2 regions of the Paenibacillus sp. FSL L8-0333 genome follow, and region 2 is predicted to be linked to the other one. Evidence: riboswitches for the same ligand, from Rfam matches in the RefSeq annotation. Region 2 holds a riboswitch; the other holds the start of a gene.

Region 1 (6,669 bases), 3.0 Mb from region 2:
TTTGTAAGTCATACGGATTCACAGGGCGGGTGTTCGGGTTGGCCGCTTTGTAATGGAGAATGGGTTCCGGAGCTTTCCGGAGGTGTAGGTGTTGTTTTTACGCATCGGATTGCGGCTTTGCTCTTATTCATGCTTACTGCGCTGCTTGGGCATTTAGCATTTTGGAAGCATAAGGATTATCCAGAGCTTAGAGCGCTAGGTGTAGCTGCAGTGCTGTTATGCTTGATGCAGGTGTTTAGTGGGGCGGCTGTGGTTTACACCCTAGATAATGAAAGATTGTACATATTTGCCGCTTTGGCTCATATTTTGCTGATTGCCAGTTTGTTTGGTGTCTTATGTTATATGAGTGTAAGAGTCTGGCAGCTAAATCGTGCGGGTAGTGTCGTGTCTGGAAAAAATGTAACGAACCCAATGATTCCACCGCCTTGGTAGAACATTCCCTCCGTGGATAGAGGCGCTTCACCCGCGGAATAATAAAGTGGAAATCGGTATATCGTGGAGCTGATTGGCCGATGCTTACGTCGCGAGTTTTGTACGAAGCAGTCCATGGAAGCAGACGCTGAACAAAACTTTAGGAGGACTGGGATATGCTGCGGGTATTACTTGGAGAGCCGCCTCGAAAGAACAGTGGTGTGTTGGCTGATGCGATGGAGAATATGGCCACTTTTGCAGCATTGCTGCGCAAGGAAATGAGTGCCCATGAGGATAATGACCATGAATACCGCAAGCTGGAGATTTGGACACGTGGGCTGATTTCCTCTCTGGATGAACTGGAGCAAAGTTGGTTCGCGGCCGCTTTTTACCGGAAATTAGTGATTGCGGGTTATATGGATGATATGACACCGGTGGAACAGGGCGATTATGCACGTTATGTTTATTTTTATAAAGATGGCTTTATCCGGGTTTTCTCTCTTCTGGACAAGCTTGGGACGGTACTGAATCATTTTTATGATCTCAAAACATCCAAATTAAAAACGCACTTTTCTTACTTTACAGTGCTGCGTCAGCTTCAATTATTGAATGTGCATCCTGCATTAGCGGATCAACTGGAACAGATCAAGAACTCCTACCGCGATCCATTGGAGAATTTACGCAAGCGCAGAAATGCTGAAATTCATTATATGAATTCTGAAATGCAGGATGATTTGTGGCAGCGGCACCAAGGTCTGCATGACAAAATTCAGCTCGAGGATCTGGATAGCCATCTTGAGGATTTAAAACAATCGCTCGAAATGAACTGTAAGACATTAATCGCGGCATTCAGCTACAGCAATGAACAGCTGCGTAAGGAAATAAGCAAGGCAAAGAGCATAAAATCGTAATCGTTCAATATATTTCCTTTTGACAAAAATCGATAAACTCACTATACTTATGCTTGCATTAAAGTATGTACGATTTCAGAAAAAATATAATTTCATAACTTTATCTTATCGAGAGCGGCGGAGGGATAGGCCCGATGAAGCCCGGCAACCGATTTGTATCCAGCGCGGGAAGCGTTGTACAAATGTCATGGTGCTAATTCCTACAATGGCGCAGGTTGCGGTCGTTGGCAGATGAGAAGGCATTGTCTTAATAAACCCACAGAGCCTCTTGCGATCTGCATCGATCGTTGGAGGTTTTTTTGTATAGAATAAGTGAAATATAAAGGGGGGGCGACGAGAGTTGATTAATCTAAAAGGGATAACAAAGGTTTATGGAAAAGGGAGTAATGCGGCAACAGCGCTTTCTGGATTGAATCTGTCCATCGAGAAAGGTGAAATATTCGGAGTCATCGGCCACTCTGGAGCGGGGAAAAGTACATTGATCCGTTGCATTAATCTGTTGGAACGTCCGACAGAAGGTGAGGTCTGGGTAGACGGTGTTGAACTAACTAGCCTTAACCAAGGTCAATTACAGGAACAGCGGCGCAAGATTGGGATGATTTTTCAACATTTCAATTTGCTTTCTTCGGCGACTGTGTATGATAATATTGCCTTTCCACTGCGACTTGCAGGTACATCTAGAACAGCTATTGATACAAAAGTGAAAGATCTGCTCGCTCTAGTTGGGCTTGAAGAACATACAGATAAGTATCCTTCTCAGTTATCTGGAGGACAAAAGCAGCGGGTCGGCATCGCCCGGGCACTAGCCAGTGACCCTGATGTACTGCTGTGTGACGAGGCCACTTCTGCGCTTGATCCCCAGACAACGGATTCCATTCTTAAGCTGCTGCTTGATATTAATAAAAGATTCCATTTGACCATTGTGCTGATCACACATGAAATGCATGTAATCCAGAGCATCTGCGACCGTGTCGCGGTCATACATGGTGGTGGGATTGTTGAACAAGGCAAAGTTACAGAGGTATTTCTCAAGCCGCAGCATGAGGTTACACGCGATTTCATCCGCAGTGAGACACAGAATGAAGGACCTCTTCGAGTGGCGCTTGATGCTGCTGCCGGGGATAACTCTCAAGCTGTCAAAATTACTTTTTTCGGAGAAAAAACTTACGGCTCGGCACTATCCGATGTCGTGCGTGATACGGGTGTGAGCTTTGCAATCTTACATGGTACCATCTCAACGATTAAAGATGTGCCTTATGGACAGATGATTGTGCGGTTTGAAGGGCCAGCTGAGGCGATTGCTGTAACGATCTCCAGACTAATTGCTCAAGGCCTTGATGTGGAGGTGATTTCGTAATGAATTTTGCAGATCTAAATTGGCAAGAAATGATCGATGCTACGGTTGCTACTATAAAAATGATATTTTTTTCCGGATTGTTCACAATTATTCTTGGTTTACCACTCGGAATTCTATTGTATTTATGGGGGAAATCGAATAGTATAGTAATCAGAGTAACTTACTCGGTCTTATCATTACTTGTAAATATCCTACGTTCCGTACCCTTTATCATTTTGATGGTGGCTCTAATTCCTTTCAGCAAAGCCGTTGTTGGAACCTCCATTGGTGTACTCGGTACGATTCCACCTCTGGTGATTGGTGCAGCTCCGTTTTTTGCCCGCTTGGTAGAGACGTCGTTAAGAGAGGTAGACCGCGGAGTCATCGAAGCCGCACAAGGTATGGGAGCATCGACGAACCAAATCGTTATGCGTGTTCTTTTGCCAGAAGCTCGTCCAGGTCTGCTAGCTGGAGTTACGATCACACTGGTTACACTGGTCTCCTATACAGCAATGGCTGGTATGGTTGGGGGCGGCGGATTAGGTGACTTGGCGATTCGTTACGGCTACCACCGCTATGAGACGGAGATTATGATTGTTTCTATATTATTTATTGTCGTACTGGTGCAATTGCTACAAATGGCCGGTGACCGACTCGTAAAACATTACACACGGAAATAAGGTACATCCATATATATCCTTATTCAATACAAAATATAGATTAGAGGGGGATTTACAATGAAAAAAGTACTACTTACATTTTTTAGCCTGACACTGGTTGCGGTGCTTGCGGCTTGCGGTAACAACAATGCATCTAATAATGCTGGGAGCTCGGCTGCTACAACAGCACCAAATGCAGAAGCAACAAGTGAACCTACTAAAGATCCTGTGAAACTGGTTATTGGTGCCTCACCTGTGCCTCATGCTGAAATTTTGAAGGCTATTGCTCCATTGCTTGAAAAAGATGGAATTACCCTTGAAATTAAAGAATTCACTGACTATATTCAACCTAACGTGCAGCTTGATGAGAAGGAGTTAGACGCTAACTTTTTCCAACACCAACCGTATCTGGATGACCAAAACAAAAATAATAAAACAGATCTGGTCTCCGTTGCATCCGTTCACGTTGAGCCTTTTGGAGCTTATTCCAAAAAAATCAAATCGATCGATGAGTTGGCTGATGGTGCAAAAGTTGCCATTCCGAACGATGCTACTAACGGTGGCCGTGCACTAATCCTACTTGCAAAAAATGGTCTGATTACCTTGAAAGATGATACAAACATTGCTGCAACGAAAGCAGATATCACTGAAAACAAGAAAAACCTCGACATCATTGAGTTGGAAGCGGCTATGCTCCCACGTCAACTGGATGAGGTAGACCTTGCTTTGATCAACACGAACTTTGCACTAGACGCTGGTCTTGTGCCAACTAAAGATGCGCTGTTCATCGAGGGTGTAGATTCCCCTTATGCTAACATTTTGGTAACCCGTCAAGACAATAAAGATTCCGAAGCCATCAAAAAGCTGGTTGCTGCCCTGAATTCTCCAGAAGCTAAAGCTTTCATTGAAGAAAAGTACGAAGGTGCGATCATTCCAGCGTTTTAAGGAATTAAGCTAAATTCGTCTATAGTCATAACAAGAACCCGCAGCCAAGTTGGCTTGCGGGTTTTATGTTCTAAGGTTGTGAGAGAATGTTAAATCCTCTATAATAAGAAAATCCCGATCTCCTTCACAGGAGAATCGGGAGGGTTATTGAACGGGATTTAGAATACTTGAACTACTTCTTCAACGCCTTCTACTTCTTCAAGGAGGGCGCGTTCAATCCCGGCTTTCAAGGTGATCGTGGAGCTTGGGCAGCTGCCGCAGGCACCCATAAGTTTCAACTTAACGATGCCGTCTTCCACATCGACCAGTTCTACGTCACCGCCATCGCGCTGCAGGAACGGACGAAGCTTATCCAGCACTTCTAGTACTTCATCATACATTTCGGTGCTTTGTGCATTCTCACTCATTTCTCAATCACTCCTTTCGTAAGTTCATTATAGTACAAAAAGTTAAAAAATAAAATGGTTAGGCGGAATAGGGAGATCATCATGAGACCAATTATTGAATTTTGTTCCAGCAACATGGGTCACGGAACAGACAAGCTAATGCATAAGCTGGAGGAAAATCCGGATTATGATGTCATTGAATACGGATGTCTGAACAATTGTGGAGAGTGTTATTTAATGCCTTTCGCCATGGTTGAAGGTGACATTATTGCAGCAGACACTGTTGTAGAGCTAGAAGAGAAAATTGAGGCCAAGATCAAAGAGCTTGAGGCTTGGTTTAATATAGATCTTGACTAAATTTCTCGAGAAAAAAAGAGGGAGCACTTCATAATCTAAATTATGGAGTGCTCCCTCTTTTTGGAACCTTACTTGAACAAAATCCACCAATTTGATCGATTAGGCAACATATTGGAGAGTGCAGGTGCTACCGTGAAGGTGCCACCGGACTCAGGCGACCTTATATTGAGTATTTTCCTACATTTGGATTGCTATCGGACCCCATAGTCACTATTCACCTGAAAAACAGCATAAATGAACCTCATTATAAGCAATAACTTCACTGGAGTCCGAAACTCTCCTCCAAAGGCTAAAAATTTGCGAATAAGGATATCTGAGTCCGTAGGGTATACGCACCAATAACGTAAGAAAGCTACTCTCGTGTTTATCTGAGAGTAGCTTCGTTGAATACTTATGAACCAATCTTAGGCTTATCCTAAAGTGCGTTTCGACATCCAGAGCACTCCGCTCTTGAGGATGCGGGGAACCCGTCCTTTGACGGAGCGTTGTCCCATAAGTCCGAATCCTGCTTTTTTGCCTAGTGACCCTAAAGTACCCTTCAGGCGAATAGGATGAAGCTTAGGAGTCTCACCGCGCCAGGTGGCTTGAATAACCTGAGCTACCTGCTCACCCTGTGCTCCAGCGGCTTGTGCGCTTGGTGCAAATGGCAGACTGGCACAGTCACCAATCACATATACCTCAGGATAATCCGGTATACGATAATACTCATCCAGCATAATCCGTCCACCGCGGTCCTTCGACACATTCAAATCTTGAACTACTTTTACAGGTTGAATTCCTGCGGTCCATACTGTCACATCTGAAAGGATTTCCTCGGTACCGTTAAAAATCGAATCCTTCTCTACATGAGATACAGAGATTCGTCCGAGCGTTTGCACCTGATGGTGATGAAACCATTCCTCTACGTACTGTGACAGCTTTGCCGGAAAGGCAGACAAAACACGTTCACCGCGATCCAGAATAGCAATGTTAAGGTCTGGACGGCTCTCCCGAAGCTCTGCGGCTAATTCAACACCGCTTAATCCTCCACCTACGATGTTTATCGTTCCGTAAGGCTTCACATCATTTAAACGGCGGTAGGTTTCCCGAGTACCAGCAAAGGTCTGGATGCTGCAGGTATATTGATCAGCACCAGGGATGTTGTGGTAATTATCGGTACAGCCAAGAGCAATGGCTAGGAGATCATAAGATACAATCTCACCGGATTCCATACTGACTATTTTGCTCTCCAAATCAATGGAACTCACTTCACCGTACCGGACAGTAAGCCGGGGGTGAACCGGAAAATGAATGCGCAGGTGATAATCAGTTACGGTACCTGCGGCGAGCGCATAATATTCCGTTTTGATTCCTTGATAAGGCATTCGGTCAATTAAGATAATTTCAACATCATGAGGAAGATGATTATTGAGTAATTCTTGAATTAAGGCTAGGCCGCCGTAGCCACCGCCAAGAACGAGTATTGTTCTCATGCTGACCGAACTTCCTTTCCAATATGGGATAACAAATCTCAGGTAGTCTTCTTATTCGTATACCTTAACCTCATTATAGAAAGTGTCACGTTCGACAGGAATTCGTCCAGCACCTTTCACTAGCCAGATCAATTCGTCGCGAGTCAGACCTTCCGGTGTTAAGGCGCCAGCCGCGTGGCTGATCCGTTCTTT
Region 2 (6,669 bases):
CCACTGAAGGATTAACAAGCATCAAGCGTTGATTAATTAATATATATTAGTTCTGCATTACAAAATCATTATCAATCTTCGCATTAGGATCATCGAACACCCGCAGAATATCATAACGTGTATTCCGCTGCGCTGGAACTTTGCCTGCTTCGCGAATCAGCTGAGTAATCGACTCGATGTTTACCTTGTAAGTCGCACCCGCCGAAGATACTACGTTCTCTTCAATCATTGTGCTGCCGAAATCGTTGCAGCCATATTGCAAGGAGAGCTTGCCGACCTCTGGTCCCATAGTGACCCATGAAGATTGGAAGTTCTTAATATTATCCAGCACAAGGCGACTGATCGCCACCGTCTTCAGATACTCCTCAGGCGTTTGTCTGTCCAGCTTCAGGTTGGTATTGTCCGGCTGGAATGTCCATGAGATAAAGGCCAAGAAACCTTCAGAATCATATTTGTTGGCAATACACTCATCCTGAGCCTCACGCACACGTAGTAAGTGCAAAGCACGTTCCTCCATACTTTCCCCAAGCCCAATCACCATTGTCGCTGTGGTATTCATACCCACTTTATGTGCCGTCTGCATTACATCCATCCACTCGCGCCACGAGCCTTTTAGTCGGCTGATTTTGCGGCGTGTACGGTCATCAAGAATTTCTGCGCCTCCGCCTGGCAATGAATCCAGACCCGCAGCATGAATTTCACGAACCACTTGTTCCAGTGGTAATCCTGATACTTCTTTCATCTTCATAATCTCCGCAGGAGAGAAGGAGTGCATTGTAATCTCAGGGAACCGTTGCTTAATTCCGCGCAGTATATCTGTATAGTAGCTAAATGGAAGGTTAGGATTAGTTCCACCTTGCATAAGAATTTCTGTACCATTAACAGCAATTGTTTCAGCAATTTTTTGATAAATCGCCTCATCTGGCAGCACATAGCCTTCATCCGAGCCTGGTCTGCGGTAAAAAGCGCAAAAACGGCAGTACACATCACATACATTCGTATAGTTAATATTACGGCCAATTACAAATGTAGCTAACGGGTCCGGGTGCCAGCGTTCCATAATAGTGTTTGCAGCAGCACCCATTTTCTCAATTTCGTTGCTCTCGAATAGTCGGATGGTATCTTCCAATTGGAGACGGTCGCCCCGCAGGGCTTTATCCAAAATAAGATCTATCGCACTCATCGTTCGCATCCTCCTTTTAAACCCTTAGGGATATGGTAGATTCACAAAATCACAAGAAAAAATAACGTTGTCGTCCTTTAGAGAAAACAACCGTTTCTCGTAGTAACATAAGGTTAAAGTATAGCATGTAACTTATACCTTATATTTTAATAAATGAACAGTTCATTTCCTCATCGTATCACAATCTGAACAGCTTGAAAAACTTTTTACTTTCTTAGCAAGATACCATCCAGCAGAAAGAGTCCTTACATTGCTACCTGCACCCGTTGAATCAAAATTCCCTGAGGCTGTCGGACACAGATGACGTTATTTGCAAGTTTTTAGCCTTTAGAGCATAGTTATGGACTCCAGTGATGCTATTCCATGAAAAGAGCCTCATGAAAGCTGTTTTTTAGCGCTATAGCTGCTGTGGAGGCCGTTAACATTCCAAATGTGTAATAATGCTGTATCTAAGGTCAGCTGTGTCCAATAGCAAAAAGTCCAAAAAGAAGAGCTATCCCAGCAGCCAATTCCCGGCTTATGAGACAGCTCTATTTCATCCTCAGTCTAACACCAGCTCTAAATCAACAGTGAGATAGATCCTCGATATTTCCCAGCAATTCGGTGCCGATCTGGGTTGTCGTTACTTTTACTTCGTTTCGATTTCCGCCCGCGCAGCCTCCAAAGCATGACCCAGATCAGCAATTAGATCCTCCGCATGTTCAATGCCCACCGAGAAGCGCAGCAACCGATCATCTACACCCACCGCATTCCGAATTTCCACAGGAATGTCCGCATGCGTCTGTACTGCAGGATAGGTCATTAACGATTCAACCCCGCCGAGGCTCTCAGCGAAGGCTATAAGCCGGATATGACGAAGCAGAGGTTCTACGTATCTGGCATCTTTTAATTTGAAAGAAAAAATTCCGGTATTGCCCGAGGACTGGCGATTCTGAATTTCATATCCCGGATGATCCGGCAGGCCTGGATGGAACACTTCCGCAATCGCCGGGTGCTCTTGTAGATAGCGGGCAATTGCTAGTGCATTACTCTCGTGCCGTTCCATACGCAGAGCCAGTGTCTTCATGCCTCTCATCAGCTGATAACTGTCTGTTGGCCCAAGCACAGCGCCAATAGAGTTATGTAGAATCGCTATTTCAGCGGATAATTCAGCCCCTTTAGATACAATAAGACCAGCAAGTACATCATTGTGTCCGCCCAAATATTTGGTAGCACTATGGACTACAATATCCGCACCTAATTCCAGAGGACGCTGGAAAAATGGAGTCAGCAGTGTATTGTCTACAATTGTGAGCAGCCCATGATGACGAGCCCAAGTAGCAACGGCTGCAATATCCGTAACCATCATCAAAGGATTCGTTGGCGTTTCAATAAATATCGCCTTTGTATTTGGAAGACGGGAAGCCTCAAGCGCATCCAAATCATTCGTATCTACATAGGAAGCAATGATTCCAAACTTGGACATAATTCGTTCCAACAAACGATAGGTCCCGCCGTAAAGATCCAGCGAAACGATCAAGTGATCGCCTTGCCCAAACAGGGTAAATATGGTTTGAATAGCCGCCATCCCAGAGCTACAGGCAAAACCTGCATCACCAGACTCCAATTCCGCAGCCGCATTCTCCAGTACGGAACGGGTCGGACTTTTGGTACGGCTATAATCGAAACCTGTGCTCTGCCCAAGCTTCGGGTGACGGAATGCCGTAGCATTATAGATAGGAAAATTAATGGCTCCGGTAGCCGGATCTTCTTGTGAACCTATTTGTGCCAGTCTGCTTTCAATCCTAAGTTTGTCGTCCATGATAAATGCCTCCTAAATTATAATGTAGCGCTGATCTTAATAAACAATCGGGTCGATATCGTAAGGTGTCTCTTGATATACATAGTAATTGAGCCAATTAGAGAATAATAAGTTGGCATGTGCACGCCACACTGCAGGAGGTGTCCGTTCTGGATCATCTTTAGGGAAATAGTGTTTCGGCAAGGCCATCTCCATGCCCCTCTCCAAATCACGATCATATTCCCATTTCAGGGATAGAGGATCGTACTCGGAATGTCCGGTCACAAATATTTGTTTGCCGTCGGTCGTAGCTACTAGATACATACCAGCTTCTTCGGATTCTGCCAGAATCTGCAGATCTGGATTGCTCTCAATATCTTCGCGGGAGACATCGGTATGACGGGAATGCGGTACATGGAATACCTCGTCAAAACCGCGCAGCAATTTAATGTTATTTTGATTAATCGTATGGGAGAATACACCAAAACATTTTTCAGGCAATGCCACTTTACGAACACCAAAATGATGATACAACCCTGCCTGTGCCGCCCAACAGATATGCATGGTCGAGGTCACATTATCCTTGCTCCATTCAAAAATCTCTTTTAGCTCTTCCCAATAGGATACTTCCTCAAACTCCATTTGCTCTACGGGTGCTCCTGTAACAATAAGGCCATCCAAACGGCGGTGGCTGATCTCGTCAAAAGTTTTGTAAAAGCTTCTCAAATGCTCAGCAGAAGTATTCTTAGAAGTATGTGAGCGTGGATGCAGCAAGGTAACATCAACTTGCAGCGGTGAATTTCCTATTAAACGCAGCAATTGAGTCTCCGTCGTTTCTTTAGTCGGCATGAGATTCAGAATAGCAATCCTTAGTGGACGGATATCCTGATGGAAAGCCAAACTTTCATCCATCACAAAAATATTTTCTCCGGATAGTACTTCTTTTGCTGGTAAACTGTCGGGAATTTTAATTGGCATTGTCTTTCCACTCCTTAACTGTATTTAGGTTATGTTGTCACATCGCGGCTTTCTGAACAATAAAAAGACCTTTCTCGGAAAACGAGAAAGGTCATATCTACAGTCATATGCGCCTCTCTCATCTGCCAGAAACTTTTGGACGGGGTTTAGTCGTCAGCAAAGTTCCGCAAGAATTAGCACCGTGCGTTCACACGCCGGTTGCCGGGTTTCATAGGGCTAGTCCCTCCACCTGCTCTTGATAAGATTTAGCTGTATTCAATTAAATTTCTTTAAAATTTACTTTAAATCATGAACCTCCTTTTCGTCAAGTCCATACAATGCTGAAGTAGCCTTAAAGTAACAATAAATTTGCTTGAAAGAGGCATACTCCGTTGTTATACTAGACAAGTATTTCATACCTGAACGAAAAGAAGAGGTGAGAAGAAGAATGGAAGGCGACCCGAGCTCGCAATTAAGTGTACAAAATGAGCAACCACACAGGATAATCATCAGCTTGCCGGCGGCGGGAGCAGTTCTTCTTCATGCCCTCGAATCGTCATTCGGCCTCTTGTATTGATTGTAACGCCGGCCAAGCTGATTTTTTTCTCTGTGCTTAATTAGCAGTCCCTGGTGAAGACCCGGGGATAGAAGGAGTGGAATCAGATGAAAATCCGGCTGGTGAATGCAGGGGTTTTTACACCTATTGATGAAATTGATGAAACATTGACACCCCCAACAGAAGGGTTCTATTGGATTGATGCAGATGTGGAGGATTTGGAGCTGCTTCAGCCCCTGTTCAACCTGCATGATCTCGCTGTTGAGGATTGCCTTAGTGAAGAGGATCAACGTCCAAAGATCGAAATATACGAAAGTCATTACTTTATTGTTGTAAACAGCATCCGCTTTGATGATGAGGAAATTTTCCTGCGGGCACTCAATATATTCTTGGGCAGACATTATATTATTACTGTAACGAAACAAAAGATCCACGAGCTGCGCATCCTGAAGCCCATGTTATGGGAGCAAGAGGTTAGCGAACCAGACCAATTCCTTTACCTGCTTATCGACCTTGTCGTAGATAATTATTTCTCCGTAGGTGACCGAATTGAAGCCCGGATTGAGAAGCTTGAAGAGGATATTCTAATGCATACCAAGAAATCTCATCTGAGTGAGATTATCGGTCTGCGAAGTGAGATCTTATGGTTAAAGAAGATGCTGGGACCACAGAAAGAGGTTATCAATACCCTGAACAAAAAAGACCTCCGTCTGATTGATGATCAGCTGCAGAAGTATTTTAGCGACATTTATGAAAATGCAGTTAAAATATCCGAAACCTTTGAGACGTACCGCGATCTCATGGGCAACTTACGTGAGGCCTACCAATCCAGTATCGCCAACCGCGCCAATGAAATTATGAGAGTATTTACCGCGATTACAACGATATTCATGCCTTTGACCGTAATTACCGGAATCTATGGGATGAACTTTGATCATATGCCTGAGTTGCATACGAAATACGGCTATTTTGCCGTTATAGGTCTAATGTTGACGTTAGGCTGTGGGATGCTGTATGTATTCCGCAAGAAAGAATGGCTATGAAAATAAACGGACGAATAGGCAAGACGAAGGCCCTTTAACCCTATGGTGTAAGGAAGCCTTCGTCTTTTTGATATGAGGAAAAGCTACTAGAAACTGGTCGCCACGCCCACTTTAGGAGCTTGCTCCCGCCGGAAACGAATGCGGATCAGCCGCAGACGTTCATAATAGCTATCCAGCCCTTCTGCTGCTGAAAAATCCTCCCCATACACCTTATGCAGCACTGGCTTTAGAAAAAGATCTCCTGCCTCTACATAGGCATTCCATATCGCTTCCTGTTCATTCTGCGGCATATTTTTCAGTTCTACCTCGATCAGTTTCTCCACGCAATAACCTTCTCTTTCCAGCTCCTCTACCGCTTCAATCAGTTCGCGACGGTTCACTCCACTGTTCACCTTAAGCTGTTCTAACCCTAACCCATTCTCGATCCCTTGCAGCAGAATTCGCCGTAATCGCAGTCTTTCTAGCTGTTTCTTATATTTGACCTCTTTCTGTTTATAGAGCCAGGATACAAAAGAGTCCTCCTCAATTTCTTGGTGAACCCAATTCAAAGGAAAGGAATGCTCCCTTGCAGCCGTAGAGGTTATAGCCAACCAATCCGTGCCATATTGGGCTACCTTTCCTTCCCCTACACCAGGGATCTGCAGCAGCTCCTCTGGTGTATGCGGCAAGAAAGTGCTTATCAAACGTAACAAACGATTGCTGGCAAGAATGTAAGGGGCTTTCCGTTCACTAGAAGCTCGGCTGCGGCGCCAAGCACATAACTCCTCATAAATAGCTTCGTTCCCATTATATTCACTGTAATATTGCAGCCTTAGCTGCTCCTGATTGCGCCCAGTAAGGCCGTCTTCTTCATGAAATACGCCATCAATCAACGGCCGATAGCCATCCCCCATCTTCACCGCCAGCTCATGCCTGTAAACACAGAGCATTTCATTCCAAGAACCACCCGCATACCACAAATGCTCCTGCGTCTCCTCACCGTCTGAAAAATCACGCCAGCCCAGGCTCCACACTCCTTCTTCCTCTCCAATCCATAGCTGAGCGAACACCTCTTGATCCACCCCAGATATTCTGGATAAGCGATTCATAAATACAATTTGCATATTCATCCCTGCCTTTCTAGTCTTCAGCAAGCACTATACCTACCGGG

The links. A riboswitch is a leader RNA that binds a small molecule or an ion and turns the genes downstream of it on or off. The one in region 2 is predicted to bind S-adenosylmethionine.
Region 1: another riboswitch for S-adenosylmethionine. It lies ahead of NYE72_RS25720 (methionine ABC transporter ATP-binding protein); the one in region 2 lies ahead of metA (homoserine O-succinyltransferase).

The regions. Positions count from the first base shown of each region.
Region 1 covers NZ_CP150186.1:5,766,117-5,772,785, reverse strand. Annotated here, with positions in the region: gene NYE72_RS25730 (COX15/CtaA family protein) at 1-432, shown strand, start outside; gene NYE72_RS25725 (Cthe_2314 family HEPN domain-containing protein) at 588-1,322, shown strand; SAM riboswitch class I at 1,425-1,560, shown strand; gene NYE72_RS25720 (methionine ABC transporter ATP-binding protein) at 1,663-2,679, shown strand; gene NYE72_RS25715 (methionine ABC transporter permease) at 2,679-3,338, shown strand; gene NYE72_RS25710 (MetQ/NlpA family ABC transporter substrate-binding protein) at 3,396-4,262, shown strand; gene NYE72_RS25705 (NifU family protein) at 4,421-4,669, opposite strand; gene NYE72_RS25700 (YuzB family protein) at 4,751-5,005, shown strand; gene NYE72_RS25695 (NAD(P)/FAD-dependent oxidoreductase) at 5,416-6,477, opposite strand; gene mqnE (aminofutalosine synthase MqnE) at 6,529-6,669, opposite strand, start outside.
Region 2 covers NZ_CP150186.1:1,907,394-1,914,062, reverse strand. Annotated here, with positions in the region: gene mqnC (cyclic dehypoxanthinyl futalosine synthase) at 47-1,183, opposite strand; gene NYE72_RS08275 (PLP-dependent transferase) at 1,812-2,984, opposite strand; gene metA (homoserine O-succinyltransferase) at 3,021-3,941, opposite strand; SAM riboswitch class I at 4,057-4,186, opposite strand; gene corA (magnesium/cobalt transporter CorA) at 4,584-5,519, shown strand; gene NYE72_RS08260 (HRDC domain-containing protein) at 5,606-6,622, opposite strand.